3 regions of the Serratia sp. NA_13 genome follow, and region 1 is predicted to be linked to each of the others. Evidence: predicted binding sites of a transcription regulator. Region 1 holds the regulator's gene; each other region holds the start of a gene.
What was found. The regulator PurR, encoded in region 1, represses purine synthesis genes. The targets are predictions, from matches to a motif close to CANGCAAACGTTTGCNTG.

Region 1 (10,782 bases):
AAGGAAGCTGTCGACCGGTTTGACTTGCCGGTCGACAGCGACCCTTAGCGGGTGGATCGCTGCAGGATCAGTACCGCCGGTTGTTTTTGCAGCCAGCGCATGCGCATGGCCATCATGATGGCGGCGAAGGTCAGGCCAATGATAAAGCCAATCCAGAATCCGCTTGGCCCCATAGCCGGTACCAGGATATCGGTCAGCGCCAGCACATAACCGCTCGGCAGACCCAGGATCCAATAGGCTATAAAGGTGATGAAGAAGATTGAACGGGTATCTTTATAGCCACGCAGAATGCCGCTGCCGATCACCTGAATAGAGTCGGAAATCTGGTAAATGGCCGCCAGCAGCATCAGGTGCGAGGCCATGGCAACCACCGCCGGGCTGTCGTTATACAGCAGGGCAATTTGCTCACGGAAGGTGGCGGTAAACAGCGCGGTGCAGCAGGCCATGGCGATACCTACGGCAATAGCCGCATAGGCGGCTATTCGCGCACCTTCAACCGAGCCTTCACCCAACCTATAGCCGACGCGGATAGTTGCGCTGACACCCAGTGACAATGGCAATACAAACATCAGTGCGCTGAAGTTAAGTGCAATCTGGTGTCCGGCCACGGAAACAATACCCAGTGGCGACACCAGCAGGGCGACGATAGCGAACAGCGTGACCTCAAAGAACAGTGCCAGCGCCACCGGCAGACCAATGCCGAACAGGCGTTTCATCGCCGACCAGTCAGGCCGCAGGTTGCTGCCTTCGTGCGGCAGAATGTCGCGTTGGGAAGGGGTGCGTTTTACGTACCAGCGCATCGCCAGGAACATAAACCAGTAGACGCTGCCGGTTGCCACGCCGCAACCGATGCCGCCCAGTTCCGGCATACCGAATTTACCGTAGATGAAAATATAGTTAATCGGGATATTCACCAGCAGGCCGAGAAAGCCAATTACCATGCCCGGTTTGGTTTTCGACAGGCCTTCGCATTGGCCGCGCAGCACCTGGAAGAACAGATAGCCCGGCGCGCCCCACATAATGGCATGCAGATAGCCCACCGCCTTATCCGCCAACTGCGGGTCGATGTTGTGCATCATGTCGATGACAAACTTGCTGTTATACAGCACGATAATCACCAGCATTGAGACGGCGGCCGCCAGCCAAAAGCCCTGACGAACCTGATGAGCGATGCGATCGCGTCGGCCAGCGCCGTTCAGCTGTGCAATCACCGGCGTTAGTGCCAGCAGCAGGCCATGGCCGAACAGGATGGCCGGTAGCCAGATTGAAGTGCCGACGGCAACCGCTGCCATATCTGTGGCGCTGTAGGCACCGGCCATAATGGTATCAACCACGCCCATTGCGGTTTGTGATATTTGCGCGATGATCACCGGGATAGCGAGGGCCAATAAACTACGCGCTTCAATTAAGTACTTCTGCACGCACACACCTTTTCTATTTATTTATGATGGAGGGAAGGGTCGTCGTGAAAGGACAACAATTAAAAATAGCGGAATTTTCTCAAAAAGATTGTACCCGCTCGGCGGGGTTAAGCAAATGCTGTGATGAAATAGTTATTAAATGCGCAACTGCAGATTTTTTGTCGCCTCGGGTTTGGTTTTCATCGTCAACTGGGGCAAACTGCCCCAAGCGCTTTAAACATTTTTAGAAAGAAGAGGCCTACATGTTCACCGGTATCGTACAAGGCACCGCGCCGCTGGTCGCCATTGATGAAAAATCCAACTTCCGTACTCACGTCATCGAGATGCCCACTGAACTGCTGCCCGGGCTGGAGCTTGGTGCGTCGGTGTCTCATAACGGTTGCTGCCTGACCGTCACCGCGGTAGAGGGCAACCGCGTCAGTTTTGACTTGATCAAAGAAACGCTGCGCCTGACCAACCTCGGTGAGCTGGCGTTGGGCGACGTGGTCAACATCGAAAGAGCGGCCAAATTTAATGATGAAATTGGCGGTCACCTGATGTCCGGCCATATTATCTGCACGGCAGAGGTTGCCAAGATTTATACCTCTGAGAATAATCGTCAGATATGGCTGCGTATGCCGGACGCGGAACTGATGAAATACGTTCTGCACAAAGGCTTCATTGGCATCGATGGTATTAGTCTGACCATCGGTGAAGTAGTGAATAACCGTTTTTGCGTACATTTGATCCCGGAAACCCTGGAGCGCACCACGCTGGGCAAAAAACGCTTGGGGGATAAGGTGAATATTGAGATCGATCCACAAACGCAGGCGGTGGTTGACACTGTCGAGCGGGTGTTGGCGAGCCGTGAAGCGGCAATGGCGGCGGCGAGTGCGCTGGCGCAGAAGATCTGACGAACGACAAACCAGAGAGGAGCTATCGCGTGAAGTTTTATGGGAAAACGTTGATGTTAACGGCGCTGTTGGCGCTGAGTGCTTGTAGCAGCTCGCCGGAACAGGGTACGGCCAACACAGCGGCGGATGCAGAGAACGATACCTGCGGCGCGGCGCAATATCAGAATTATGTCGGCAAACCGATGTCAGCGCTGGAAGGCGTGCAGATTGAGTCGCAAGTGCGCGCTATACCGTATAACTCTGCGGTCACGATGGACTTTAACCTGCGCCGGCTGAATTTCCTCGGCGATAGTGATGATAAAATCATCCGGGTGTATTGCGGCTGATATACCCGTCGTCTTTTAAGTTGCAGCGTTGTTACCTGCACTCGGTTATGTGGCCCGTCCATGGGCCACACCCCTTAGGGGCCGCTGCAAGCAGCGTTCAAATCGGCTCCCGGCAGATTTGTCACCCCCAGTTACTTACTCAAGTAAGCGCCTGGGGGTGAGCGAGCTGGGCGCCTAGCTGCAACTCGAAATCCATAGGGTATAGTCGTTTACGCTGCAGGATAATTAACGTGTTACGCGAATACCGCCGTCGACCCCTTTAGGGCTGAATACCACTTGCCACAGTTGAATATCACGTGCGCGGAAGGCTCCAGCGCAGGCGTTCAGATAATAGCTGAACATGCGTTCGAAACGATCCGAATAACGCTGGGCAAGCAGTGGCCACGCCTGTTTGAAGCGTTCGTACCAGGCCATCAGGGTGCGATCATAATCGGTGCCAATATTATGCCAATCTTCCATCACGAAATGCCCCTCACTGGCCTGGGCAATATGCGAGACCGACGGCAGGCAGCCATTCGGGAAGATATATTTGTTGATCCACGGGTCAACATTCATATCTGTCCGATTCGAGCCAATGGTGTGCAGCAGGAACAGACCGTCCGGTTTTAAATTACGCTCCACCACTTTAAAATAGGTGTGGTAATTTTTCGGACCGACGTGTTCGAACATGCCGACAGAAACAATACGGTCAAACTGCAGGTGTAAATCGCGGTAGTCTTGCAATCGGATTTCAACGTCCAGTCCGACGCAGTGCTCCTGTGCCAGTTTTTGCTGTTCGGCGGAAATGGTCACGCCCACCACCGAAACACCATAGTTTTTCGCCGCATAGGCGGAAAGCCCGCCCCAGCCACAACCAATATCCAGCAGGCTCATGCCCGGCTGCAGCTGCAGTTTCTCGCAAATCATCCGCAGCTTGGCTTCTTGCGCTTCTTCCAGCGTAGTGGCTTCTTTCCAGTAGGCGCAGGAATATTGCATATGCGGATCGAGCATCTGCGTAAACAGATCGTTCCCCAGATCGTAATGTTCTTTACCGACTATCCAGGCGCGTTTCTTCGATTGCAAATTGGTGAGTCGCGCGGCGGCAATACGCAGGGTATCTTTTAAATGGCGGGGGAGTTTCTTTTCCAGCCCGGCACGGACCACGTTTTGAAAGAATATATCCAGCCGTTCACATTCCCACCAGCCGTCCATATAGCTTTCGCCCAGGCCAAGAGAACCTTCCTGCAGCACGCGTTTAAAAAAATCGGGATTTTTAACCTGAATATCGAAAGGGCGTGAGCCGTTTATTTCAATACCGGCCATGCTGAGCATTTCATTAGCGATGCGATACCATTGGTTGTCCTGGATGCTCACATCTTCTATACACGATGAACTCATAGCTTCTCCATCACTTTCTTCTGACTTATGACCCGCCAAAAAATAGCTTAGACAAATTCTGCGGGTGCATACGTTTATCTACGGCAAAAAGTTCCGTGGTGCCTGATATCCGACTATGAACAGAGGAAAATTTTAAGAAGGTTCCTGCGCAAGAAACGCTGGAAAGACAATCCTTAAAAAAGTGTGACGCCATTCGCGTACACAACAGCAATTTGTGATAAAGAAATTATAAAGGTGTTATTTTAAAAGGTCGTTTTGAGTATAGGCTTGCCGAGACGCTTACTCAACTGTAAATCGCACTCGGCAAAAATATTGTTTAAGTGATTATTAATACATACAATTATGACGCTGAGTTAGCATGTTCCTGCCGCGTCGCCTGCTGTTCCTCCATCACTTTTCCCCGTTGCAGCATATAGCCCAATGCGGCTAATACTACCATAGAAACCATCACCGTCACCGTTGCCAACAACGGCTGGCTGATAAAGGCCGATACCAGCATGCTGGCGACAAAACACAGGCCCAACTGCAGGGTATTTTGCAGCGCTGCGGCTTTGCCTGTGCCTGCCGGGAACGGGGTTAACGCATTTGCCACTACGATTGGGTAGGTGGCACCGTTGGCCAGCGCCATCACGCAGAACGGGAGCAGCAGCGTGGTAAGCGTGGGTTCGGTCAGCGTGGCAACCAGATATAACGTCACCATACTGATGCCATAAGCTACCAGCAGCCACGGCAGTAAGGTGTTGCCATTAATGCGATTTAACGCGGTGCGGCAGCCATAACCCCCTAACAGGAAGGCCAGGGTCTGTGGCACATAACTCAGGCCGATATCATTTGGGCTGTACCCCATATCGCCAAGAATAAAGGGTGAACCGGTCAGCCAGGCGAAGAAGCCGGCGGAGCAGGCGGCAAAGATGATAACGCTGCCGCTGAATACCGGAGATTTCAGTAGTTGCCAGAAGGTCAGGGCGTTTTTATTTTCTGCGGAAGGCAAAGATTTGGCGTTTTCTTTCAACAGCAGAGTCGGTAGCAAGAGAATGACGGTAATGCCCAGCAGCACGGCGAAAATGGCACGCCAGCCCATGTGGTTCAGTAGCCAGGCACCGACCAGTGGCGCCAGAGCCGGTGAGAGGGCTACCAGCGGCATAATGGTGGCGAATACGCGGTTTGCCTTGCCTTCACGGTAGCGGTCGATCACCAGTGCCTGCCAAGTGACGGCGGCGGAACAGACGCCAATCGCCTGGATAAACCGCAGTGACCACAGTTGAACGGCATTTTGTACCCACAGCATGCCCAGGCATCCCAGCGCAAATAGCGCCAGGCCAATCAGCAATACCGGTTTACGGCCAAGACGGTCGGAAAGCGGACCCCATAGCAGTTGAGCAAAGGCAAAGCCGGCCAGGAAGATACTGAGGCTGGCACTGATCGCCCCGGCGGAAATTTGCAGATCTTGCTGCATTACACCAAAGGCGGGCAGGTACATGTCGGTGGCCAGGTAACCCAGCATACTCAGGCCGGCAAGGTATAACATAAAACCAAAGGAATTTCTCATGGTATTTCTCGTTAATATTTTAATGTCGCAGGTTTTTAGCGCCGGCAAGTGTATCCGGCTGGATCTCTGCTTGTGAAACGGTAATATTTGCGAAGTGCTGTTAAAAAAATTGAAGGCAAGATTGTGTGGTCTGAATATTCTCTCGATGTGGTAGATGCGGTCGCCCGCACAGGTAGTTTCAGCGCAGCGGCGCAGGAACTGCACCGAGTGCCCTCGGCGGTCAGTTATACCGTGCGGCAATTGGAACAATGGCTGGCAGTTCCGCTGTTTGAACGGCGGCATCGTGACGTGGAACTGACCCCGGCCGGCGTGGTATTTGTGCAGGAAGCGCGCAGTGTCATCAAAAAAATGCTCGACACTCGCCGCCAGTGCCAGCAGGTGGCTAACGGTTGGCGTGGTCAACTAAAAATTGCGGTAGACATCATTGTTAAACCCCAGCGTTGTCGCCAACTGGTGCTGGATTTTTATCGCCATTTTCCCGACGTAGAACTTTTGGTTCAACTGGAAGTGTTTAACGGCGTCTGGGATGCGCTGGTGGACGGACGTGCTGATATGGCGATTGGGGCGACGCGTGCGGTGCCGGTCGGCGGCGGCTTTGCCTTTCGCGATATGGGCGACATGCGCTGGCTGTGTGTGGTCAGTCCGCAACATCCGCTGGCGGCGTTGGACGGCCTGTTGAATGATGATCAACTGCGGCCTTTCCCGTCCCTGTGTCTGGAAGATACCTCGCGTAATCTGCCCAAGCGGGTCACCTGGACACTGGATAACCAACGGCGGCTGGTGGTGCCGGACTGGGCCTCGGCGCTGGACTGTCTGTGTGCCGGCCTATGCGTTGGCATGATGCCGGCGCATCAGGCCTTGCCATTGGTGCAGCGTGGGGAACTGGTAGCGTTGCAGCTGCAGCAGCCGTTTCCGGCCAGCCCCTGTTGCCTGACCTGGCAGCAGAATAGGCCATCACCGGCGATGGCCTGGCTGTTGGATTACCTGGGGGACAGTGAAACGCTGAATCAGGAATGGCTAAGCGAAGTGGTGCCGGAAGCCACAGCGGCTTCCGGCGATAGCAATTAGCGGCGGTAATCGATGAATGGGCCGTCAGCGACCGAACGGCGCTCAATCAGCTTTGGATGCACTTCAATCACCTGCGACTCTTCGCGCTTGCTGATTATACGGTCCAGCAACATGGTGAACGCCATCTCACCCAAACGCTCTTTGGGTTGATGAATGGTGGTCAGCGCCGGGGTGAAATAGCGGGCGTTACGCACGTTATCGTAGCCAATTACCGAAATGTCTTGTGGCACCCGCAGCCCAAGTTCGTCGGCGGCGCAGATCGCGCCCATCGCCATGATGTCGCCGCCGCAGAATACCGCGGTCGGCCGATGCTTCTGCGACAAGATCTGGTGCATGGCCTTGTAACCGGATTCCGGCTCAAAGTCGCCCTGAACAATCCACTCGTCGCGTACTTCGATATTGGCTTCTTCCATGGCTTTTAAAAAACCCTGATGGCGGCCGCCACCGGTATTGCGCGACAGTTGGCCTGGAATGGCACCGATATCGCGGTGACCGCGTTCAATCAGATAACGCCCGGCCAGATAGCCGCCTTCGAAGGCGTTATCAATAATGCTATCGGTAAAATCACCGCGGGCTGCGCCCCAGTCCATGACGACCATTGGAATATTGCGATAGTCTTCCAGCATACCCAGCAGTTGGTCTGGATATTCCGAACACATTACCAGCAGGCCATCGACACGTTTTTGTGCCAGCATCGCCAGATAGGCCCGCTGTTTGTCCAGATTGTTGTGCGAGTTGCACAAAATCAGCGTATAGCCTTTGCTGTAGCAGCTGTTTTCTACCGCCTCGATTACTTCGGCAAAGTAGGGGGCTTCGCTGGAGGTGGCCAGCAGGCCAATCGATTTGGTGTGATTGACCTTCAGGCTGCGCGCTACGGCGCTGGGTGAGTAATGCAGCTCTTTAATCGCAGCGCCAACGGCCGCTTTAGTCTCTTCGGCGACGAAACGAGTCTTATTGATGACGTGCGAAACGGTGGTGGTGGAAACGCCAGCGCGTTTGGCCACATCTTTAATCGTTGCCATGTAAAGAATGACTCCTGAACTCACATGTTGCAGTATGTAAGTATGATGTTAATCGTTTGCCTGCGTAGATCCTTCTCCAAAGAAGCGAAAACTGAGTTTTTAGTGTGTTGAAGTCGTCAGCGCTTGGTCAGGAGGGGCATTTTGCCGGTACACAGTTGTGAACTGCGAATTTTGTCCCATATTGAGCCAAAGTGGAAGAGGTAATCGGTATAATAAACCGGGAAATGATAACAAGATTTTATTGTTTAACTGTGTGAAAATGGTTTGACGCATTAATTGTGTGCCTTTTACCCTTGGGCAACCCAATCTGAAAAGGAGTTGTAATGGATACCGATCTGAAAATGTCACTGTTCACCACCGTTTGTGCGCTGGCCGTGATTATTGCTTTCAGCTTCACCGCTGCTTTGAACTGATCCCCTCAAGTAAAACAGGCGCAGCTCGCTGCGCCTGATTGTTTTTCCCCGCGTTACGCCAGGTTCTTTTCCACAAATGCCCAGTTAACCAGTGACCAGAAATTTTCCAGGTAGGCAGGTCGCGCGTTGCGGTAATCGATGTAGTAAGCGTGTTCCCAAACGTCGACGGTCAGCAGTGGTTTATCATCACCGGTCAGCGGTGTCGCCGCGTTCGAGGTGTTAACAATAGCCAGCGAACTCTCTGGCGTTTTCACCAGCCAGGTCCAGCCTGCGCCAAAGTTTTTCACTGCGGCGTCGCTGAATTGCTGCTTAAAGGCGGCGAAAGAACCAAATGCCTGATTTATTGCCTCAGCCAGTTTACCTTCAGGCTCACCGCCGCCCTGTGGCGACAGACAGTGCCAATAGAAAGTGTGGTTCCATATCTGGGCTGCATTGTTGAAGATGCCGCCGTCAGAGGCCTTAACGATTTCTTCCAGGGACAACCCTTCAAACTTACTGCCTTTCAGCAGATTGTTCAGGTTCACCACGTAGGCGTTGTGATGCTTGCCATAATGGTATTCCAGGGTTTCTGCGGAAATGTGCGGTTCGAGGGCGTTTTTTTCATAAGGTAATGCAGGAAGTTCAAACGACATTGCTTTCTCCTTGTACAGTGCCAGTCCACCGACGTAACAATGGGCGATAGATTGACCTGTTTTTATTGTGGGTATTTAGATTAGCAATTTTCGCGATGAAATACAGGGGAACGGGTAAGGGATTGAATACAACAATGAGGTTTGCGGGAACTATTAGGGGAGAGCGGCTGACAGCGCCAGCCGCAAAAGAGATTATCGAATGGTTTTTGGCGTGACAACCCGGCGTGCGCCGATGTAGTGGTTTTGCCAGTAGTCGTTGTCGAGTTGGCTGATGCGGATTTCTTCACCGGTACGCGGTGACTGAATGAATTTACCGTTGCCCAGATAAACCCCAACATGGTCAGCCACACCGCGGTTGTTAATGCGGAAGAACACCAGGTCGCCACTTTCCAGTTCACTCTTCTTGATTGGCGCTGCGTCACGCAGGTGATACATCTCGTTGGCAGTACGCGGCATTTTAATTTTAACGATGTCTTTATAGGCGTAATAAATCAGGCCGCTGCAATCAAAGCCGGTTCTTGGCGAGGTGCCCCCCCAGCGATAAGGTTTACCCATTTGATCCATCAGCTTGGCCATCGCGGTTTGCTTGGCATGCTGGTAGCGTTTTTTGTGTGCCGGGCTGAGCTTCAGCGGCTTTTCGTCACCCACCAATTTGGCGGTTGCCATGCCGGTTTTGCGATGGCGGCCATAGCCTTTTTTATAACCCTTCTTCGGCGGAGTCACTTTAATTTTGGCTATTTTATGAGTTTTGTTTTTCGATTTTGTGCTAACGATCTTTTTAGCGGCTTTTTCTGTTTTGGCTTTGGAGACCTTGGCGGTTTTCTGCGGAGTAGTGACTTTCACTTTTTTGCTGCTGGCTTTAACCGCTTTCTTTTTCTTGCGGTCATCCGGCCGGGCTTCGTTTACGTGGCTCTTGCGCTGCTCAGCGGCAACACGCGACTGTGGCGCTGCGTGCGCCAGATTAAAGAATAGCTGTGTAAACAACAGCACAAAAAGCGTAAGAATTAAACGCATGTCGACGTTACCAACCTTGGCCCCGGAACAGATATCGAATGAGTGACAGTATTCCCGAATTTCGCCATATAAAACAGCGAAGAACCCATAAATGATAATCCATATTGTGAGAAAACGTTAATAGCATTTTTTTTGCCGAAAAATCAAACCGTTGATGTATAAAAAACCAACAACGACCACCAGGGAACTTATTAAGTGGCGTTTTTTGACAGGAAATATATTAGTGAAATGGCCGGATTAAAAATGTTATTCTGCGCATATGTTTTGACCGGAAAGGCCTTGCCGGTGAGACGCGACTGACAACGGGGGAATGCCCTTGCAAAAGATGGCGTTTTCTTGCAACTGTTCCAGCCGCTACAATAGCCAGTGTGATGCATGTTGTAGCCATGAGATTTGGCTTGAGGAAGCAATATAATGACGACGACGATTGAAAAAATTCAGCACCAGATCACTGAGAACCCAATTCTGCTGTACATGAAAGGTTCACCGAAATTGCCAAACTGCGGTTTCTCGGCGCAAGCCGTGCAGGCACTGTCTGCCTGTGGCGAACGCTTTGCTTATGTTGATATTCTGCAGAACCCGGACATCCGTTCCGAGTTGCCGAAATACGCCAACTGGCCGACTTTCCCACAGCTGTGGGTAGACGGTGAGCTGGTCGGCGGCTGTGATATCATCATGGAAATGTATCAGCGCGGTGAATTGCAGCAGCTGATCAAAGAAACGGCAGAGAAGTACAAACAGCAGGAAGACCAGCAGCCATAATCGGCTTGGTTTTATTGTTGCAAGTCATCGGGCGGTGCCAGCTAATACTGGGCCGCCCGATTTTTTTGTCTTAGTCGGTATTAGTGGCGGCCAGTGGCCAACCGCCAAGACGCTTCCAGCGGTTAACCAGCTCGCAGAACAGCTGAGCGGTTTGCTCGGTGTCATACAGCGCTGAATGCGCCTGGGCACTATCGAAGGGAATATCGGCGGCAATGCAGGCTTTGGCCAGTACCGTCTGTCCCAACACCAGTCCGCTTAACGCCGCGGTATCAAAGGTGGCGAAAGGGTGGAAAGGATTGCGTTTC
Region 2 (10,782 bases), on a different contig from region 1:
ACCAAATTATTAAAGAGAGAAATCTATGAGCGTAGTGCCTGTAGTCGACGTACTGCAAGGCCGTGCTACGGTTGACAGTGAAGTCACCGTGCGCGGTTGGGTGCGTACCCGGAGAGATTCTAAAGCTGGTATCTCCTTCCTGGCCGTCTATGACGGTTCCTGCTTTGATCCGTTACAGGCCGTCGTTAATAATTCTCTGCCGAATTATCAGGATGAAGTGCTGCATCTGACCACCGGCTGTTCCATTGAAGTCACCGGCATTGTGGTAGCATCTCCGGGCGAAGGTCAGAGTTTCGAACTGCAGGCAACCGCGATTAAAGTGGTTGGCTGGGTTGACGATCCAGACACCTACCCGATGGCGGCCAAACGTCACAGCATCGAATACCTGCGCGAAGTGGCTCACCTGCGCCCACGCACCAACCTGATCGGTGCCGTTGCCCGCGTACGTCATACGCTGGCACAAGCCATTCACCGTTTCTATCACGAGAATGGCTTCTTCTGGGTTTCCACCCCGCTGATCACCGCCTCGGATACCGAAGGCGCCGGTGAAATGTTCCGCGTTTCAACCCTGGATCTGGAAAATCTGCCGCGAACCGATAAAGGTGCTGTCGATTTTAGCCAGGACTTTTTCGGTAAAGAAGCCTTCCTGACCGTTTCCGGCCAGTTGAACGGCGAAACTTATGCCTGTGCGCTGTCGAAAATTTACACTTTCGGCCCGACTTTCCGCGCCGAGAACTCCAACACCAGCCGCCACCTGGCGGAGTTTTGGATGATCGAACCGGAAGTGGCATTTGCCGATCTTGAAGACATCGCCGAGTTGGCGGAAAAAATGCTGAAGTATGTATTCCAGGCCGTATTGAACGAGCGCATGGATGACATGCAGTTCTTCGCCGAGCGCGTAGACAAAGATGCCATTGACCGCCTGCAACGTTTTGTTTCTTCCGATTTTGCTCAGGTTGATTACACCGAAGCGGTGGAAATCCTGATCGCTTCCGGCCAGACTTTCGAAAACCCGGTTTCCTGGGGGATCGACCTGTCTTCCGAACATGAGCGTTATCTGGCTGAGAAACACTTCAAAGCGCCGGTAGTCGTGAAAAACTACCCGAAAGACATCAAAGCTTTCTATATGCGTATGAACGATGACGGTAAAACCGTTGCCGCAATGGACGTTCTGGCTCCGGGCATTGGTGAAATCATCGGCGGTGCTCAGCGTGAAGAACGTCTGGACGTACTGGATCAGCGTCTGGAAGACATGGGGCTGAATAAAGAAGACTACTGGTGGTATCGCGATCTGCGTCGTTACGGCACCGTGCCTCATGCCGGTTTCGGTTTGGGCTTTGAGCGTTTAATCGCCTATGTAACCGGCGTGCAAAACGTGCGTGATGTCATTCCGTTCCCACGTACACCACGTAATGCAACCTTTTAATTAATCAGATAATACATTTCCCAATTAATTTAGTTACAAAACCAAGGCCAGCTTTGCTGGCCTTTCGCATTTATTTATATTGACCCACGTCACAAAGTTCCCTTAATATTACATTTAGTTACAAATACTTTCTTTTTGAAACCTCATTGGGACATTAGTAGCATTTTCGTTCTAGATTAACCCGGCTGTGAATGGAACACTGCGTGCAGACACAGGACGACACCAATCTATCAACAATAGTTCAAAAGAATTATTGGCGGCAGTGGCAAAGGTGTCCGAATAACACCAATGAGGGTAATATAATGATGAAGCGCAACATTCTTGCAGTGGTAATCCCGGCTCTGTTAGCGGCTGGTGCAGCAAACGCTGCTGAGATCTATAACAAAGACGGCAACAAGCTGGATCTGTACGGTAAAGTTGATGCACGCCATACTTTCTCTAAAAACGATGGCGACGATGGCGATCAGACCTACGTTCGCTTCGGCTTCAAAGGTGAAACTCAGATTGCCGACCAACTGACCGGTTACGGCCAGTGGGAATACAACGTTCAGGCTAACCACGCTGAATCTCAGGGCACCGAAGGCACCAAGACTCGTCTGGGCTTCGCTGGTCTGAAATTCGCTGACTACGGCTCCTTCGACTACGGTCGTAACTATGGCGTAATCTATGACGTTATGGCCTACACTGACCAACTGCCGGTGTTCGGTGACGATACTATGTATCAGAACAACGACAACTTTATGATTGGTCGTTCTAACGGTCTGGCTACCTACCGTAACAGCAACTTCTTCGGGCTGGTGGACGGCTTGAGCTTTGCCGTTCAATACCAGGGTAAGAATGAAAATGACAACCGTAGCCTGAAAGATCAGAACGGTGACGGTTGGGGTACATCTGTTGCCTATGACATCGGCGCAGGCGTTAGCGTTAGCGGCGCATACTTCTCTTCAAACCGTACTAAATACCAGAAAGCTGACGGCAACGGCGATAAAGCTGATGCATACGCCCTGGGTACCAAATACGATGCCAACAACGTTTACCTGGCAGCGTTCTACGGCGAATCTCGTAATACCACGCCATACGGTTCTGCTAATCAGATCGCTAACAAAACTCAAAACCTTGAATTGGTTGCCCAATACCAATTCGACTTCGGCCTGCGACCTTCCCTGGCTTACCTGCAGTCTAAAGGCAAGCAGCTGAAAGGCAACGGCGCATTCACCGGCGGCGATGCTGACCTGGTGAAATACATTGATGTAGCTACCTACTACTACTTCAACAAAAACATGTCCACCTACGTTGATTACAAAATCAACCTGCTGGACGAAAATGATTACACCCGCGCTAACGGTGTATCAACAGACAACGTTGTTGGTGTAGGCCTGGTTTACCAGTTCTAAGTTGTCGCGCTTAACGGCGGTTCACCGTCGGATAAGTTAAAAAAACAGGGCTTCGGCCCTGTTTTTGTTTGTGCGCCATCTGTGAATTTTTATCCTGCCGATTTGCCCTTCCCCGCCATTTTTTCTGCCTAACCTGCCCCCTTCACAAGATCGCGGTGTTTTTCTCGCAAACGGTTGGCAAAGGGCATCACTGGCGCTACCCTGATGCTTCTGTCTGCTTAACTCCGAGCCATGGAAACACCTGACATGTTTGAAAAAATCACTGCTGCACCTGCCGATCCTATCCTGGGTCTGACCGACATTTTCCGCGCTGACACCCGCCCTAACAAAATCAACCTGGGGATTGGCGTTTATAAAGATGAAACCGGTAAAACTCCGGTGCTGACCAGCGTTAAAAAAGCTGAGCAGTATCTCCTGGAAAATGAGACCACCAAAAACTATCTCGGCATTGAAGGTATTCCGGCGTTCGCCAACTGCACGCAAGAGCTGCTGTTCGGCAAACAAAGCCCAATCATTGCCGACAAGCGTGCGCGTACCGCACAAACGCCTGGTGGCACCGGCGGCCTGCGTGTAGCAGCTGACTTCATCGCCAACCAGACCAGCGCGAAACGCATCTGGATCAGCAACCCAAGCTGGCCGAACCACAACAACGTGTTTGGTGCGGTCGGTCTGGAAGTGTTGGAATACGCCTACTACGATGCAGCCAATCATGCGCTGGACTTCGATGGTCTGCTCCGCAGCCTTAAACAGGCTCAGACCGGCGATGTGGTGCTGTTCCACGGCTGCTGCCATAACCCAACCGGCATCGACCCAACGCCAGAGCAGTGGGCACAATTGGCCGAGCTGTCTGTGGCTAACGGCTGGTTGCCGCTGTTCGACTTCGCGTACCAGGGCTTTGCCAATGGTCTGGAAGAAGATGCCCAGGGCCTGCGCATTTTTGCCGCCAAACATCAGGAGCTGATCGTCGCCAGTTCTTACTCGAAGAACTTCGGTCTTTACAACGAACGCGTGGGTGCCTGCACCGTCGTTGCTGCTGACACAGAAACCGCCGACCGCGCCTTCAGCCAGGTGAAAGCCGCCATCCGCGCCAACTACTCTAACCCACCGTCACACGGTGCTGCCATTGTGGCAACCATCCTGGGCGACGATGCGTTACGTGCGCTGTGGGAGCAGGAGCTGACCGACATGCGTCAACGCATTCATCGTATGCGCCAGCTGTTCGTGAATACCCTGCAGGAGAAAGGCGCTGAGCAAGACTTCAGCTTTATCATCAATCAGAACGGCATGTTCTCGTTCAGCGGGCTGACCAAAGAACAGGTGCTGCGTCTGCGTGACGAGTTTGGCGTCTACGCCGTTAACTCCGGTCGCGTTAACGTTGCCGGCATGACACCGGACAATATGGCGCCGCTGTGCGAAGCCATCGTCGCCGTGCTGTAAAACCGTCGCATGACACATAGCAAAAGGGGCGCTCAAAGCGCCCCTTCGTTATTTCTACCAGGAGTTATTTCTGCCGGAAATAACTTACCAGATGGCCGGCTCTTCACGCAGGAACGGATTGGTTTCACGCTCTTGACCGAAGGTCGACATTGGCCCATGACCTGGAATAAACGCCATGTCATCACCCTGCGGCAATAGTTTGGTGCGGATCGAGTTAATCAACGCCTGGTGATCGCCTTGTGGGAAATCACTGCGCCCAACGCCACCGTTAAACAGCACGTCGCCCACCAGCGCCAATCGCGCCTGATCATTAATAAACACGATATGGCCAGGAGTATGGCCAGGGCAATGCAGCACCTTGAACGTCATCTCGCCCACCTGCACGCTATCCCCTTCTTCCAGCCACTGGGTTGGCGTCAGCGGTGCGCACTCTTCCAGCCCAAACATGCGGCTCTGCGCAGGCAGGCCGTCCAGCCAGAAAGCATCTCTCTTATCCGGGCCGAAGATCGGCACCTGGTAATGCTCAGCCAGCTCAGCGGCAGCGCCAACGTGATCGAGATGGCCATGAGTCAGCAGGATCTGCGTAACAGTTACGCCCTGTCTGGCTATTTCGGCCTTCAGTTTTTCAGGTTCACCGCCGGGATCGACCAACGCCGCCTGCTGAGTGCTCTCACACCAGATCAGGCTGCAGTTCTGACTAAAAGCGGTAACGGGAATAATGTGGTATTTCATAAGGCTCCAACGACAACGGCGCCATACCCTGCCGGGCTGACGCGACTCACTTATGGTGCACAGCGATTACCAGGTCCGCACCGGGCCGGTATCAATGTGTACGAAGTTGCTACGTGGGTAATATCCTACACCACCGGCGCTCATTTTTAACGCCGCTTTACGGATATTACTCAGTTGGATGCCTTCGATATGGAAGTCCATCGCCTGGCCTTTGGTGTGGTAACTGTGCTTGGCCACACCGCGGCTGCGTCCACGCAGCTCATTATTGGTGTCAAGGGAGCGATAACCTGAAACCAACTGCACCGGCTTGTTGGTGCCCAATAGACCTTGCAGACGATAGAGATGATCGAACAGACGAGGATCGATCGACTTGACCTTATTGGCTCGATAATCACGGAAGAGATGATTAAGGCGGACTAATTCGTCTTTATTATATCCCTTGCCGTCGAAGAATTCGGCTTTAAGCGATTCGCCCGTATGCATATTATTTACAACAAGAATACGCGGGCGCGAAGTAGAAAGGCTGGCAAAGGCTTGCCCTGGGAGCAGCGCTATGCCCACAGCGGCGCTACCTAACGCCAGCCATTTACGGCGATGATGATCAATTTTGTCCATGTTTCTGTTAAACCCGGCAAGAATATCAAAATATATGCACAAAACAGCGCACTGCCCGAACCATAACCGCCCACGCTGGCTGAGTCAACCCGTGATGTCCTGCGGTTTGCAGGCACTCACGCAATGAGTGCCTGCAACATGGCCCGATATTCTGACCGTTATTTATTTATAATTACTGCATTTATTGCATTAATTTTTCGGCCTGAGCCAAAATTTGTGCGCCCGATCTCACCGTTTCATCATAATTGTAAATATCTGTGCGGAATTGTGGTTTTCCATCATCAGAGACCCAAGCGGTTAAATAATACAATTTAACCGGGATATGCTGGCGAATATTTACGAAGGTGGTATTCCCCTGTTTCAGGGTGGAAGAAACACGGGTGTTGTTCCAGCCGGCATCCTGTAACAACATATTCGCCAAATCCGATGCCTTGTTGACCCGAACACAGCCGGAGCTTAAGGCACGAATGTCTTTCTGGAACAGATTATGGTTGGGTGTATCGTGCAGATAGATAGCGTCCGAACTCGGCATGTTGAATTTAAAACGCCCCAGTGAGTTGGTCGCTCCCGGAGCCTGGCGGATCCGATACGGGAAATTACGAGGCGAAATCATACTCCAGTCGATCATTGCCGGGTTAATCACCTCGGCATCGTTGCTCCAACCCGAAAGAACGGTATAGCCATGCTTCTGGAAGTAGCTGCCGTCACGCATCGCCTTCGGCACGATATCTTCACGCACCAGCGTAGTCGGTACGTTCCACGGCGGGTTCACCACCACATTATTCAATGCGCTGCTCATCAGCGGCGTCTTACGGCTCGGCCGCCCGACAATCACCCGCGAGGAAAGCACTTCATTGCCGTTCTGATAGTAGGTCAACGAGTAGTTGGGAATGTTAACCATAATACCGGTATCGACATGGCCGGGGAGTATCCGTAACCGCTGGATATTCAGTGCCAACAGCGAAGCGCGCATTTGCGGAGTCACATTAAGCCACTCACGAGTGCGCACGCCAATGATGCCGTCTGCACTCAGACCCTGCCATTTCTGGAAGCGCTTGACGCCCTCCACCAGATCGGGAGTATAGCGATTATCGGTAACGGTCACCGGGCTCTCTGACTGCTGCGAAAAAGGCGACTGCGGCGTTGGGACCAGCTCTTTCACTGGAGCTGCGGCCGGACTGACCACGGCACTCTGGCTTTCTCGACTTTTTTCTTCATCGACCGACAGGCCACCATCGTCAGGTTCATTACGCGAACCGGTCAATACCGCAGGGGGATCCTGCGCTTCCACCGGTACCGTAGAAGGCGTCAGCATGCCGTTACGCGCCAGGATCTCACGCAAAGCTGGGATACCATCGCTCAGTTGATCGGGACGCAGGCTTGGGCCATTAGCCATTTGCGGCCACGGACGACCATCGGCCAGCATATCCCGCAGGGCCTGATGCATCTTGGCGTATTGCGGATGCTGTGGCGCCAGCGTATTGACATAAGCCAGAGTTTTCCCCTGACGTACCGCCAACTGCCATTGGTTAATCACCGTATTGGGCGGCAGACCGAGTTTGTAGGGAATATTGCTGTAGAGCCAATTATTACCGTTGGCACCGATGGACGAAACGAACTGCAAATAGCCCAGCATCGCATCAGACAGCACCACATCGCGCGCCACATCGGTAATCGCCGGGTTGGTCAACAGCTTCACCCATTGGGTAAACTGCGGCTGTACGCCAGACATCGCCAACTCGGCCAGTTGCTGTTGAAATTGCTGAACCGCTTCGTGGTCCTGCCACATCAATTGCATCCGGTTCGCTGCATATAAAGGAGCCAGCGTCGAAAGATAATAGGGTGTGGCACCTTTCGGTAATGCCGCCATTATTTCCGAACGGCTTTGCGCCACTGACATGCCGGATGACGCTACCGGAAACGCAGGAACGGTTGCCCATACGGGTAAAGACGACGCAAGACCACATGCGATTGCGCAACTTAACGCCAGCCGCCGTACAGTGTTTCCATTTCTAAGCAACATCCATTGCCCCCTGTATGCTCACAAAAAATATAACCAAGACAACTTATTAGTTTCAGTATACGAACAGAAAAGCCATTTTGCCCTTTGAGTGCCTATGAATAACTGCTATTTCATTAGGCTACTCGGTTTTCAGCGCAGAAAAAAGCAGGACTATCATCCTCCCGCACAAAAAAATAGCCACCCCAGGGCGGCTATTTTCAGATTATTAGCGGGCTTTTTTTGCGTTTACGGCGTTTCTGCCGCAGTAACACCCAGAACCGGCGGCTCATTGGCAAAACCGCGCAGCCCTACTACGTGTACATGTTCATGATTCTGGAACACTTTACGCACCAGTTTATAAGTCGTGCCTTTTTCCGGGCTGATATTTTCCGGTGCTGCGATAATCAGCTGCATTTCCAGACGGTCGCACAGCTCGAACAGCGTGGCGATGGATTTGGCATCCAGTCGCGCCGCTTCATCGAGGAACAACAGTCGGCATGGAGAAATATCTTTACCACGCAGACGGCGTGACTCTTCTTCCCAGCTCTGCACCACCATCACCAGAATCGACATCCCGGTACCAATCGCTTCCCCGGTAGACAACGCGCCACTCTCGGCACGCAGCCAACCGTCCGAGCCGCGGAAGACTTCCACTTCCAGCTCCAGATAGTTGCGGTAATCCAGCAGCTCTTCGCCGATGGTCTGTGGCGTACGCTGTCCCATGTCAATCTGCGGATTCAGACGCTGATACAGCTTGGCCAAGGCTTCCGAGAAGGTCAGTCGGTTGCTGTTGAACAGGTCCTGATGCTGTTCCTGTTGCTCGGAAAGCACGTCCAGCAGCGTCGCATGCGCTTCACGCACGTTGACGTTCAATCGCACGCTCTTCACCTGCCCGAAGGAAACCGCCTGCAGGCCCTGGTTGAGCATGCGAATACGGTTCTGTTCACGCTGGATGGTTTTGCGAATGATGTTCGCTACGCTCTTGGAACTGATTGCCAGTTTCTGTTCACGCGCGGTCAACTCTTCGGTCAGGCGGCCCAGTTCGATCTCCATCTGTTCGATGGCTTCAACCGGATCGTCGGTACGGATGATATCCTGACGAATACGTTCGCGCAGATGCTGATAGACCGCAATATAGAACTGGATCTTGCGTTCCGGGCGCTTGGGATCTTCCGACAGGCGCAGCACATCGCGCAGGTGTTCGTTATCCGACACCGCCAGACGCAGCGCACCGAGCGCCTTATCCGACATTGAGCGCAGCTCGTCACCGTCCATATAGGCCAGTTCGCGGCGGTGCAGACGACGCTCAACCCCATTGTCTTTCACCAGGCGCATCACGGCGCACCAGCCTGCCTTGGCGGTAACCACCTGCTCACGCAGCTGATAATAATCGCGCTCAAGCTTGCGCAGTTTCTTCTGCAGACTGTCCATTTCCGCTTCGCAGAAGGTCAGCTGTTTTTCCAGTTGGTTACGGCGCGCACGGTTGGTGCTCAGGGCCGCATGCAATTCATCACGACGAGTGCGCGCACGGGCTTCGGCATTGGCATCCGCCTGCACACCGATGTCTACCAGTTCCTGGCTCAGCTCTTTGAGCATGTCGCGCTTGGCGTCATACGAGCTTTTCAGCGATGCCAACACCTGGCTGTACTGGGTGAACTGGGTCTGATACTGGCGTAGCTGCTCACGGGCACGGGTACGTTCCGCTTCCGCCTGTTCCAGACGTTGGCGCAGCTTGTCGTTCAGATCGTTATTGGCATTTTGCATGCCGGCAGAGTCGGTATAGCTGAAGTGTGCACGACGCTGCACCACTTCAATCAGGGCAAACGCCTGCTGCTTGGCCTGACGCTGCACGCTCTGCGCCTGAGTGTAATCCTGCTGCAACTGCTCATGCTGCTGCGGATCACTCTGCAGCACCGACAGCAGCGGCTCCAGCTTGGTCAGGGAAACGCCGTGCTGCTGAATATGACGCGCGGCATCCTGCGCCTCTTCCAGCTCTTCACGGATTTCTTCCACCCGATCCTGCAGGGTTTCATCGTTTAGTAATGAAACCAGCGGCGTCAGACGGTTCAGTGCAGAAATGCCCTCTTTCGCCTGCTCGTACTGCTGACGCTGCTGCTGGTTCTGCGCTTCATGGTTATTCAGCGCACGTTCGATTTCACCACGGCGGGTATTGAGGCCACGGATTTCGGCTTCCGGATCGGCGTCAAAGGCTACCGCCAGATGGTTACCGATAAAACGGCTGAAGGCCTGGTGCGAACGCTGGGTTTTCTGCACGTCGAACGACAGGGTGGCATAACGCTCTGCCAACTTTTCCCGCTCGGCATGCAATATTTCCAGGCGGTTCTCACGTGCGGCACGGCCAAACAACGGCACTGCCGGGTAACGTGAGTAACGCCACTGGCGTTCGGCAGTTTTAACCAACACCGCGCGGTCTTGTTCTTCGACGGCGAATACGCTGTCATCAAACGACTGCGGATCCCCTTCGATCAGATAGAGATCTTCCGGGCAGTCTTCCAACCCTTCCAGCATCTCGCGTACCAGCGACAGATCCGGCACCACGATGGCGTGGCGTGACGGACCGTACAAAGCGGAGAAGTAGGGTGCATCGTCGATGGTAACGTCGTCGTAGATTTCGGACAGCAACACACCGCCAAAACGTTCGGCCAGCGTGACCAGACGCTGATCTTCGGCACCACCTGGCTGGCTGAGACGTTCAATTTGCGCTTCAACAGCACGTTTACCGGCAGCCACTTCGTCACGCTCAACAGTAGTTTCACGTTCGCGCTCCAGCAGTTGCTGCATGTACTCCGTAACCTGCTGGCTGTTTTCAAGCGCTTCGCCGCTTTGCTCACCGAGCTGGCTCAGAGCATCCTGCGCCGCCAACCAGATAGGTGCGCGGGTAGTCAGTTCGCGGATGCGTTGCTGAATTTGCTCCAGTTCCTGGCGCATTTCCATCCTACGCTCACCGGCATCGCTAACGCCCTGCGACAGCGATTCCAGACGCTCTTCCAGTTCTTGTTGCAGGGCATCGAGTTCGTCCGGCTGATACTGCTGGCCATGGCGTTTGCAGAATTCCTGCAGCAGACGCTCGGCATCCTGCTGGGAGCGCAGACGCTGTTCCAGCTCGCTCAGGCGCATACGCAAGGGTTGCACGCGTTCGGCAAGGTGTTGCTGTG
Region 3 (10,782 bases), on a different contig from region 1:
GCCCACTCCGGCGGCAATACCCCGGCCAGCTGCGCGGCCCCGAAGATCACAAAGGCAAACTCACTGCCCTGGCCTAACAAAATGGCAAACATGCCGCGCTGACGCTTTGGTACGCCGAGCCGGGGAGCAATCAACCACAACAGCGCCGCCTTGATCAGCATAAAGCCCAACAGCAGCGAGGCAATCAACAACGGATGGTGGAACAAGGTACCGAAGTCGATCGACATGCCAACACCGATAAAAAACAGCCCAAGCAGCAGTCCCTTGAACGGCTGAATATCACTTTCCAACGCATGCCGGTATTCGGAACTCGCCAACATTACCCCGGCAAGAAAAGCGCCCATCGCCATCGACAGCCCGGCCATTTCCAGCAGGATGCCAAAACCGAACACCAGGAACAGCGCCACGGCACTAAAAACTTCACGCATGCCGGAGCGAGCGACAAAGTGCAGCAGCGGCCGGGTCACATAGCGGCCGAGCAACACCACCGTGACCAATGCACCCACCACCTTTGCCGCCGACAAGGTGAAGGTCGCCAAGGTGGTGACGGCACCGCTGCTGGCCATCAATGGGATCATCGCTACCAGCGGGATCGCCGCAATATCCTGGAATAACAGGACGGCAAATGTGCTGCGACCGATCGGTGACGGCGTAAGGTTACGTTCACCCATCGCCTGCATGGCAATTGCAGTGGAGGACAGCGCCAGCGTCAGGCCAATCAGCAGCGCCACCTTCCAGTTCAATCCGAGGAAATAGCAAAAGGCGCTCAGGGCCAATCCGCATGCCGCCATCTGAATAATGCCGCCGCCAAACACCGAGGCGCGCAGCGTCCACAGCCGTTTCGGATCCAGTTCCAGTCCGATGATAAACAGCATCAGCACCACGCCAATCTCGGCAAAGGTGAGGATCGACTCAGCATCGGAGACCAGTTTCAACCCCCAGGGGCCGATAATACAGCCGGCGATCAGGTAACCCAGTACTGACCCTAACCCAAGCCGTACCGCTATCGGCACGAACAGCGCGGCCGATCCCAGATAGATCAGCCCCTCAATCATCATATGGTGATTATCCATGCTCGACTCCCTGCTCCGCCGGGTCACTGTGTTCCATCAGGTAGTCTACCAGTCGCCGCCGGTAGGCCTCGCCGGCGGCAATCAGCGCCGGTTCATTGTAGGTAAAGGTGTTATGCACGGCAAAATAGGGCTGCCAGTTCATTCCGCAATACAGCGCCGTGGCCTGCAGCGGTTGCCCCAGAGCGGCAAAGTTGGGGTAATCCCCCAGTTCGAAATGGTGCTCGTCACCCCCGCTGGTCACCGCCCACAAGACATCTTTGCCCACCAGCGCTTCACCTTCATGGCCGTAAGCCCAGCCGTGCTCCAGCACCTTGTCGATCCACAATTTCAGCAACGGTGGCTGGCCGTACCACTGCATCGGATGCTGCAGCACCACCAGGTCGGCACGCTCCAGCGCACGCTGTTCGGCGTTGATATCGATATTGAAATCGGGATAAAGCTCATACAGCGAACGGACTTCCACCTCGGGAAGATCCTTGACCGCCTGTAACAGACGGTGGTTGGCATGAGAATGCCGGGGATAAGGATGGGCATAAATTATCAGGATCATGGTTGTCGTCGTTCCTTCGTTCCTTCGTTCTTTGCCAATATATCAAGCCTATACTAATCACACAGAGTGACAGTTTGCTGAATGATTGATAGCAGAAATTTTTAACGCGAGACAACAAATTGGCTGAAGGAGATAAAAAAGGGCGCTGCATTCAATGTAGCGCCCTGATATTACGACACAGAGAGATTACTTAACGATGCGTGCGTGCATCTCCTGCACCGAAGTGACCTGTTCGGTCGGGTCGGCCTTCAGCGCCATCGCTGTGGCGAAGCCGCCGTTCAGGGTAGTGTCGTAGTGCACCTTGTACTGCAGCGCACTGCGGCGAATCAGCTTGGAGTCCTCAATCGCCTGACGACCTGCCGTGGTGTTAACGATGTAGGTGTACTCGCCATTCTTGATACGGTCCTGAATGTGCGGACGACCTTCATGCACCTTGTTGACCAGGCGCGGGTTAATCCCCGCTTCGCCCAGTACCACGGCGGTACCGTGGGTGGCATCCAGTTCAAAGCCCTGCTTCAGCAGGCTTGCTGCCAGATCCACCACCCTGGCTTTATCGCCTTCGCGTACCGACAGCAGTGCACGGCCCTGTTTCTTCATGCCTGACTGGCTGCCGAGCATCGCCTTGGAGAAGGCTTCCGCGAAGGTGCGGCCAACGCCCATCACTTCCCCGGTAGAGCGCATTTCCGGCCCTAAAATCGGGTCGACGCCCGGGAACTTGTTGAACGGCAACACCACTTCTTTTACCGAGTAGTAAGGCGGGATAACTTCTTCCGTTACACCCTGCTCGGCCAGCGTTTTGCCTGCCATCACGCGTGCCGCCACCTTGGCCAGCGGCACGCCGGTCGCCTTGGAGACGAATGGCACAGTACGCGCGGCACGTGGGTTGACTTCAATCAGGTAGACTTCGTTGTTCTTCACCGCAAACTGCACGTTCATCAGACCACGAACCTGCAGCTCGAACGCCAGTTTCTCAACCTGCTGACGCATCACGTCCTGAATCTCTTTGCTCAGGGTGTAGGCCGGCAGTGAGCAAGCTGAGTCACCGGAGTGCACGCCCGCCTGTTCGATGTGTTCCATGATGCCGCCAATCAGCACCCGTTCGCCGTCGCAAATCGCGTCGACGTCGACTTCTACCGCGTCATCCAGGAAGCGGTCCAGCAGCACTGGCGCATCGTTAGAAACGCTAACCGCGTTCTGGAAGTAACGGCGCAGGTCGATATCGTCATAGACGATTTCCATCGCGCGGCCCCCCAGTACGTAGGAAGGACGAACTACCAGCGGGTAACCGATACCGGCTGCCTTTTCTACCGCCTGCTCGATGGTGGCGACGGTGGCGTTCGCCGGCTGTTTCAGCCCAAGACGCTGTACTGCCTGTTGGAAACGTTCACGGTCTTCGGCGCGGTCAATCGCGTCCGGGCTGGTGCCGATAATCGGCACCCCTGCGGCTTCCAGCTCGCGCGCCAGCTTCAGCGGAGTCTGACCGCCGTACTGTACGATCACGCCTTTCGGCTTCTCGATACGCACGATTTCCAACACGTCTTCCAACGTGACCGGCTCGAAGTACAAACGGTCGGAAGTGTCGTAGTCGGTGGAGACGGTTTCCGGGTTGCAGTTGACCATAATGGTCTCGTAACCGTCTTCACGCAGCGCCAGCGAGGCGTGCACGCAGCAGTAGTCGAATTCGATGCCCTGGCCGATGCGGTTCGGACCGCCGCCCAGTACCATGATTTTCGGACGGTCGTTGGTCGGATTGGACTCGCACTCTTCTTCATAGGTGGAGTACATGTAAGCGGTGTCGGTGGCGAATTCCGCCGCACAGGTATCCACACGCTTGTAAACCGGATGTAGTCCATAACCGTGGCGCAGTTTGCGGATTTCGCTCTCGGCAACGCCGGCCAACGTGGCCAGACGCGCATCGGCGAAGCCTTTACGCTTCAGGGTACGCAGGAATTCCTGGGTCAAGCCGTTGATGCCGGATTCGGCCACCTGCTCTTCCAGGCGCACCAGCTCTTCAATCTGCACCAGGAACCAGCGATCGACGTTGGTCAGGTTGAAGATGCCGTCCACCGACAGGCCGGCGCGGAACGCGTCCGCGATGTACCAGATGCGGTCAGAGCCGGCATCTTTCAGTTCACGGCGTATTTTGGTCAGCGCTTCCGGGTCGTCCAGATTCACTTTAGGGTCAAAACCGGTGGCACCCACTTCCAGACCGCGCAGCGCTTTTTGCAGCGACTCTTGCTGGGTGCGACCAATCGCCATCACTTCGCCGACGGATTTCATTTGAGTCGTCAGACGGTCGTTGGCACCGGCAAATTTCTCGAAGTTGAAACGAGGGATCTTGGTCACGACGTAGTCGATGGACGGTTCAAACGACGCCGGCGTGCGGCCACCGGTGATGTCGTTCATCAGTTCGTCGAGGGTATAACCCACCGCCAGTTTGGCGGCGATTTTGGCTATCGGGAAACCGGTAGCTTTCGATGCCAATGCAGACGAACGGGACACGCGTGGGTTCATTTCGATAACGATCAGGCGGCCGGTTTTCGGGTTAACCGAGAACTGCACGTTGGAGCCGCCGGTTTCCACGCCGATTTCACGCAGTACCGCCATCGAGGCGTTACGCATGATTTGATATTCTTTGTCGGTCAGGGTTTGCGCCGGGGCTACGGTGATGGAATCACCGGTATGGATGCCCATGGCGTCGAAATTTTCGATAGAGCAGACGATGATGCAGTTATCGTTCTTATCGCGCACCACCTCCATCTCGTACTCTTTCCAGCCGATCAGCGACTCGTCGATCAGCAGCTCTTTGGTTGGCGACAGATCCAGGCCGCGCTCGCAGATCTCTTCGAACTCTTCGCGGTTGTAAGCAATGCCGCCACCGGTGCCGCCCATGGTAAAGGAAGGGCGGATGATGCACGGGAAGCCAACGTCAGCGGCAACCGCCAGCGCTTCTTCCATATTATGTGCGATGCCGGAACGCGCAGTATCCAGGCCGATTTTCTTCATCGCCACGTCGAAACGGCGGCGGTCTTCGGCTTTATCGATAGCATCGGCCGTGGCGCCAATCATGGTCACGCCGAACTCGGCCAGCACGCCCTGACGTTCCAACTCCAGCGCACAGTTCAGCGCGGTCTGGCCCCCCATAGTCGGCAATACCGCATCCGGGCGCTCTTTTTCGATGATTTTACGCACCACTTCCCAGTGAATCGGCTCGATGTAGGTCGCATCAGCCATTTCCGGGTCGGTCATGATGGTGGCCGGGTTGGAGTTCACCAGAATGACCCGGTACCCCTCTTCGCGCAGCGCTTTACACGCCTGGGCACCCGAGTAGTCGAACTCACACGCCTGGCCGATAACAATCGGGCCAGCGCCGAGGATCAGGATGCTTTTTATGTCTGTACGTTTTGGCATTTTTACTGCTCCTGATTATTTGGCGTTAGAACGGTAAGTCTCGATCAGTTCGATAAAGTGATCGAACAGCGGCGCGGCATCGTGCGGGCCCGGGCTGGCTTCAGGGTGGCCCTGGAAGCTGAACGCCGCTTTGTCGGTGCGGTGAATGCCCTGCACCGTGTGGTCAAACAAGGATTTGTGCGTTATGCGCAGCTCCGCCGGCAGGTTATTTTCGTCCACGGCAAAACCATGGTTCTGCGCGGTGATCATGACGCAGTCTTTATCCAGATCTTTCACAGGGTGGTTGCCGCCGTGGTGGCCAAGCTTCATCTTCACGGTTTTCGCGCCACTGGCCAGTGCCAGCAACTGGTGGCCGAGGCAAATGCCAAACACCGGAATGTCGGTTTCCAGGAACTGTTTGATGGCGGTGATGGCGTAATCACAGGGCTCCGGGTCACCCGGGCCGTTGGACAGGAAAATACCGTCCGGATTCATTTTCAACACTTCATCTGCCGGAGTCTGCGCCGGCACTACCGTCAGACGGCAGCCGCGATCCACCAGCATGCGCAGGATGTTGCGCTTGGCACCGAAGTCGTAAGCTACCACGTGGAACGGCAGCTCAGAGGCCGCTTTGGCTTCCGGCAATTCGCCTTCCAGCGTCCAACTGCCTTGCTGCCAGCTGTAAGCTTCCTGGGTGGTCACTTCTTTCGCCAGATCCATGCCTTTCAGGCCCGGGAAACCTTTGGCCTTAGCCAAGGCCAGGGCAGCATCCGGGGTATCGGCAGCAATGATGCAGCCGTTCTGTGCACCCTTCTCACGCAGCAGACGGGTCAGCTTGCGGGTATCAATATCGGCGATCGCCACAATGTTATGGCGCTTCAGGTAGTCAGACAGGCCTTCTTCGTTGCGGTAATTGCTGGCTATCAGTGGGAGGTCGCGAATGACGAGGCCTTGGGCGTGTACTGCGGAGGATTCTTCGTCAGCAACATTGGTGCCGACATTGCCGATATGAGGATAAGTAAGAGTAACAATCTGGCGGGAGTAGGAAGGATCAGTGAGGATTTCTTGATAACCGGTCATCGACGTATTGAAGACCACTTCTCCTACTGCCGTACCCTCTGCCCCGATGGCCCGACCGTGGAATTGGGTTCCGTCTTCGAGAACCAATAGCGCTGACTTAATCAAAACACCCTCCAAGGAATAATCAATCACAATATTTGCATATTAATTCAGATATCGCGATCTAAATCAATGCAAAAACCGCCTTCAAGGTCAATTTTTGGCAAATTGGGCGCATTCTAATGATGAGAGCTCCGCTTGTCTACCCAAAGCGCCATTTTTTCTCTTATTTTTGCACTTCTCGAGGTTTAATAGGGTTGGCAGCCATAAAAACATCGATAAACTCTGGCTGGTAAACGGTTGCGGGGATGAATGACCAAAAAGTCCAATAACAAAGACCAAATCCATGAAAAAAAACATCACCACCGGGTGATTCCGGTTAAAAAACACAGTAAAACATACAAAAACAGAAATCATAAAGAAAAATAAACACATAAATCATGTTTTATATGTTAAAAAAAAGGACAATAAAATTATTGTCCATTAATCATAGCATTATGATAAAAAAACCACATCACGATGGTGTAAAAATCAATTATAGCTGGTCAAGATTGAGCACATCTCGCATATCAAACAGCCCTTTATCACGATTATGCAACCATGATGCCGCTCGCACCGCCCCACTGGCAAAAGTCATCCGGCTGGAGGCTTTATGGGTGATCTCAACCCGCTCGCCAATATCGGCAAACATGGCGGTATGCTCACCCACGATATCGCCGGCACGAACAGTGGCAAAGCCAATGCTCTTCGGATCGCGTTCGCCGGTATAGCCTTCACGCGCATACACCGCACATTCTTTAAGATCGCGCCCCAGTGCGCCGGCAATCGCCTCGCCCATGGCCAACGCCGTGCCCGAAGGGGCATCCACCTTATGGCGGTGATGTGCTTCAATGATCTCGATATCGGTGTAGTCGCCCATCACCTGAGCGGCTTTTTCCAACAGCTTCAGCACCAGATTGACACCGACGCTGAAGTTGGCGGCAAAGACGATACCTATCTGCTGCCCGGCGGCTTTAATGGCGTCTTTACCGGCGTCATCAAAGCCGGTAGTGCCAATCACCATGGCTTTTTTATGCTCGACGCAAAAAGCCAGATACGCCTGAGTGCTTTCCGGGCGGGTGAAATCGATCAGAATATCGAAATCGTCGACCACCTTTTCCAGACTGTCGCTAACGGCAACGCCCAGTGCGCCAACACCCGCCAGTTCACCGGCGTCTGTACCGATCAGGCTTGAACCCGGTCGCGAAATCGCCGCCCCCAGCGCCACACCCGGTGCCTGCTGTACCGCCTGGATCAATTGACGGCCCATACGGCCACCGGAACCCGCAACCGCTATGCGGATTAATGAATCAGTCATACTTGCTCTCTTGTTGATTTGACGCCTATCCCATTAGGCTATCGGTTCAGGGTAACTGCCCCACCTTATCACCGCCAGAGGATTCATTTCATAATTAGAAAATTATGATATCTCCCGCATTTCATCAGCAATGCTGTCAATGGGTTAACAATTGATCTAAAAAATATCTGTTGCCGATTGTACATAATCATGCAATTTCAATGGCTAAAAACCGCAGGAAAAACCCTCATTTCATTCACTAAAACCGACATGGGTCCCGCCAATCAGCCGCTTAGCTTAATATATGCTGTAACTGCCGCTTTATTGCCTGAGAGCCACGGATGAAAATCGCACCCACGACCCTATCGGAAACCCTGACGCAAGATTTGGCACGCCGCATCATCAGGGGGGATTTGCCGCCCGGGCTGTCGTTGCCGGGGGAAAATGAGCTGGCACAGCAGTACGAAGTTTCACGCACCTCGGTACGCAATGCCTTGCAGGTGCTGGCCGCAAAAGGGCTGATTTCCATCCATGCCAAGAAGCGCAGTACGGTCAACTCACGCCAGCTGTGGAGCTTTTTGGATACCGATGTTCTGGCCTGGCTGGCAGAAGACAGCCTCGATCCGTTGTTGACTGAACAGCTAATGGTCACTCGTTTGATCTTTGAACCCAATATCGCCGCGCTGGCGGCGGTTAATGCCACCGGTCATGATTTAGCCGCGCTCGAAGATGCCTGCAAGCTGATGGCACAAGGGCAGCAACAAGCCAGCCGTGAGCTGTTCGAACAGGGCGATATGGCGTTTCATCTCGCTTTACTGGGCGCCAGCCATAACCCCTTTTTACATTCATTAGGCAGTGCGCTGTCCGCCGCAATGGCCCTCTCTTTTCAGGAAACGCAGGAAGAAGACGTACACCTGGCCCAAAAGGCCGTTGAAGAACACCAACAGCTGCTGGAGGCTATTCGTTTCAGGCAGGTGGAAAATGCGCGCCAATGCATGCGTGTCATTTTGCTCAACGCGGCCAAAAAGAATCATTGGCATAAACAGCCGGAAATGTTCGCTCATATTATTTAAAAAATCTCGCCTTGTCGTAACTCCAATCGTCCTCACAGATCTTGGGTTCTTTTGCCCTCATCAACCTTGCATACAAGATCTTTAAATTTGTATTACCTGAATGAATGACAACTGGATGGTTATCGGCTGGGGGACCTAACACCCGGTCAATCACTCTGAGGAATCGATCATGAAGTTGACTACGGAAACCCCGTCGGCGGAGCAAGCCACTGCGAATACATTATTCAGGTTGAGAAGACGATTCTGCAACGGCGTAATATCATTGCCACCAACTATTGCCGTCACCCCGGCTGCCGCTGACCGCTGACGATCGTGCCATGATTGACCGGTTTTTTATTCAATTCTCTTTGTAGCGAAAGCGGCCGCCCCACGGCGGCCATTTCACATATCTTCAATGGGTTAATGCAGCGACCTCGTCGGCAATTGCCGTCAGTGCATCATAACGGGCGTAATCGGCCTGCACCACCGCAGCACGCTGCCGATAAGACGGCTGCGCCAGAATTTGCTGCACCGCCTGACGCAACTGCCCCTCATCCGGGGTACTGGTATGCAGGCTAATGCCGCAACCCGCTGCCACCACTCTTGCAGCAGCTTCGAGCTTATCCTCGCCGGTTCCAGCGACAATCAAGGGTACCCCCTGATCCAGGGCATAGTTGATTGAGCCATAGCCGCCATTGGTGATCAACAACGCCGCCTTCGGCAGCCAGTGTTCGAAAGAGATGGACTCCCGCACTTTGGCATTAGCGGGCAACAGCGCCAACAATCTGTCAATCGGGCGCCCCCCCGTGGTCGCTAAAACCCGAACCGGCAATTCAGCCAGTGCCTTCAGGGTCGGAACAATCAGCTGGTGCAGATCGACATTCGCCAGCGTCCCCTGCGAAACAACCACCAACGGCCGCCGGTCGGCCTCATCCCACTCATCGCTGGTTTCAACCGCCACCGCCGCGCTACACAGCGGCCCGATAAAGCGCACGCTGCCCGGCAGATCTTCGCGCTGATACTCCAGCGCCGGGGTGGCCAGTTGCAAAAAGCGATCGCAGCCGCCAATCAATGCATCGGTAAAAGGCTGCTGCAGCGGCTGGCCACCAGACTGCGCCATGGCAATATCAAAGCTCTCTTGCACCTCATCAATTAATGCACGGGTGTCTTCGTCCACCAACTGTTCGCGCCGCAGCTCTCGTGGCAACAACGCCGGAGGGATACGCGGCCCATAGAAGATCGAATCCCTAGAGGAATACGACAATGGCGTCACCCCGATGCCGATCACCGGCGGACGCTCCGTCCTCTGCAACAACGGCAGCACCCCATAAAAGCAGTTTTCCACCATCAACAGGTCAGGGCGATCGTCAGCCATCATGCTTCGCAACTGCTGGTCTAACAACGGGATCGGGGCAGCAAAGAAGTCTTTCAGCGCCAGTGCCATCTGGGCATTGCCCGGCGGCAGTGCTGCCCGTTCGGGAAAGTGCTGCTCAAGATAGCGGTAGTCGAAATCTACTCGCTCATCAAAGGCGATAAACTGCGCGCCGACTGCCTCTGCGCGTTGACGAAACAGCGCACCGGTCATCACCCGTACCTGGTGCCCTTGTGCAATCAGGTGTCGGGCAATGCTCAGCATCGGATAAACGTGGCCGGGCGTGGCCACGGCGGTCATCAGAATACTTGCCATAGGGTTTAAACCTCTGCGTTAGCCGGCTTCAGCGCCTTATTGGCGCACTCCGGGTTGCTCTGAATATGCACCCGCTGTAAATGGCGAGCAGAACGTGCGGTAAAGCCTTCGCGCCCGTGCAACAACGAGAAGTTATCCGCTATCACCACGTCACCCTGCTGCCACTGATGGGCGTAATAATGACGAGGATCGTAGAGATGCTGTTGCAGGGTCTGATGGAATGCCTCTTGCTGCTCCTGTGGTACCCCGTGATATTCCAGCGCGTGCTGGTTAAGAAATTTTTTGCCTTCGGTCGGCGGCTCGTTGTAGCGCATGATCTGCCCGTTGCCGTTCGGATGATCCACTACCAGAGGCGAACAAACTTCACCACCGTAATGCACCACTTGCTTAATGCGATAAGAGATCGACACTTCCCGCCACTGCGCCAACAGCGGTTCACTGGCATTCGCCAGCAGGCGCGTGGTGTCGACAAAGGTGGTGCGGCCCCCCTCATCCTGTGACGGTGCTGCCACACAATGGAACAACTGGAATTCCGGGATGGTCGGCTTGTACATGCCGTCCCAGTGCAACGGCAC

Region 2: ACUTSU_RS12110 (amino acid aminotransferase) is a predicted target of PurR. The motif match lies at 2,984-3,001, and genes of this name have one in related genera.
Region 3: carA (glutamine-hydrolyzing carbamoyl-phosphate synthase small subunit) is a predicted target of PurR. The motif match lies at 6,422-6,439, and genes of this name have one in related genera.

The regions. Positions count from the first base shown of each region.
Region 1 covers NZ_JBQZFV010000001.1:219,870-230,651, forward strand. The annotation lists gene ACUTSU_RS01025 (MATE family efflux transporter) at 45-1,421, opposite strand; gene ACUTSU_RS01030 (riboflavin synthase subunit alpha) at 1,664-2,314, shown strand; gene ACUTSU_RS01035 (I78 family peptidase inhibitor) at 2,344-2,640, shown strand; gene cfa (cyclopropane fatty acyl phospholipid synthase) at 2,866-4,017, opposite strand; gene punC (purine nucleoside transporter PunC) at 4,358-5,566, opposite strand; gene punR (DNA-binding transcriptional activator PunR) at 5,690-6,634, shown strand; gene purR (HTH-type transcriptional repressor PurR) at 6,631-7,656, opposite strand; gene cydH (cytochrome bd-I oxidase subunit CydH) at 7,980-8,069, shown strand; gene sodB (superoxide dismutase [Fe]) at 8,123-8,701, opposite strand; gene ACUTSU_RS01070 (C40 family peptidase) at 8,894-9,715, opposite strand; gene ACUTSU_RS01075 (Grx4 family monothiol glutaredoxin) at 10,130-10,477, shown strand; gene rnt (ribonuclease T) at 10,548-10,782, opposite strand, start outside.
Region 2 covers NZ_JBQZFV010000007.1:55,484-66,265, forward strand. The annotation lists gene asnS (asparagine--tRNA ligase) at 26-1,426, shown strand; gene ompC (porin OmpC) at 1,729-2,820, shown strand; gene ACUTSU_RS12110 (amino acid aminotransferase) at 3,067-4,257, shown strand; gene ACUTSU_RS12115 (MBL fold metallo-hydrolase) at 4,342-4,989, opposite strand; gene ACUTSU_RS12120 (YcbK family protein) at 5,056-5,604, opposite strand; gene ldtD (L,D-transpeptidase) at 5,786-7,627, opposite strand; gene mukB (chromosome partition protein MukB) at 7,853-10,782, opposite strand, start outside.
Region 3 covers NZ_JBQZFV010000006.1:173,056-183,837, reverse strand. The annotation lists gene kefC (glutathione-regulated potassium-efflux system protein KefC) at 1-1,073, opposite strand, end outside; gene kefF (glutathione-regulated potassium-efflux system oxidoreductase KefF) at 1,066-1,623, opposite strand; gene carB (carbamoyl-phosphate synthase large subunit) at 1,810-5,034, opposite strand; gene carA (glutamine-hydrolyzing carbamoyl-phosphate synthase small subunit) at 5,050-6,198, opposite strand; gene dapB (4-hydroxy-tetrahydrodipicolinate reductase) at 6,668-7,489, opposite strand; gene ACUTSU_RS11750 (FadR/GntR family transcriptional regulator) at 7,810-8,541, shown strand; gene ACUTSU_RS11745 (glycosyltransferase) at 8,933-10,192, opposite strand; gene ACUTSU_RS11740 (TauD/TfdA dioxygenase family protein) at 10,213-10,782, opposite strand, start outside.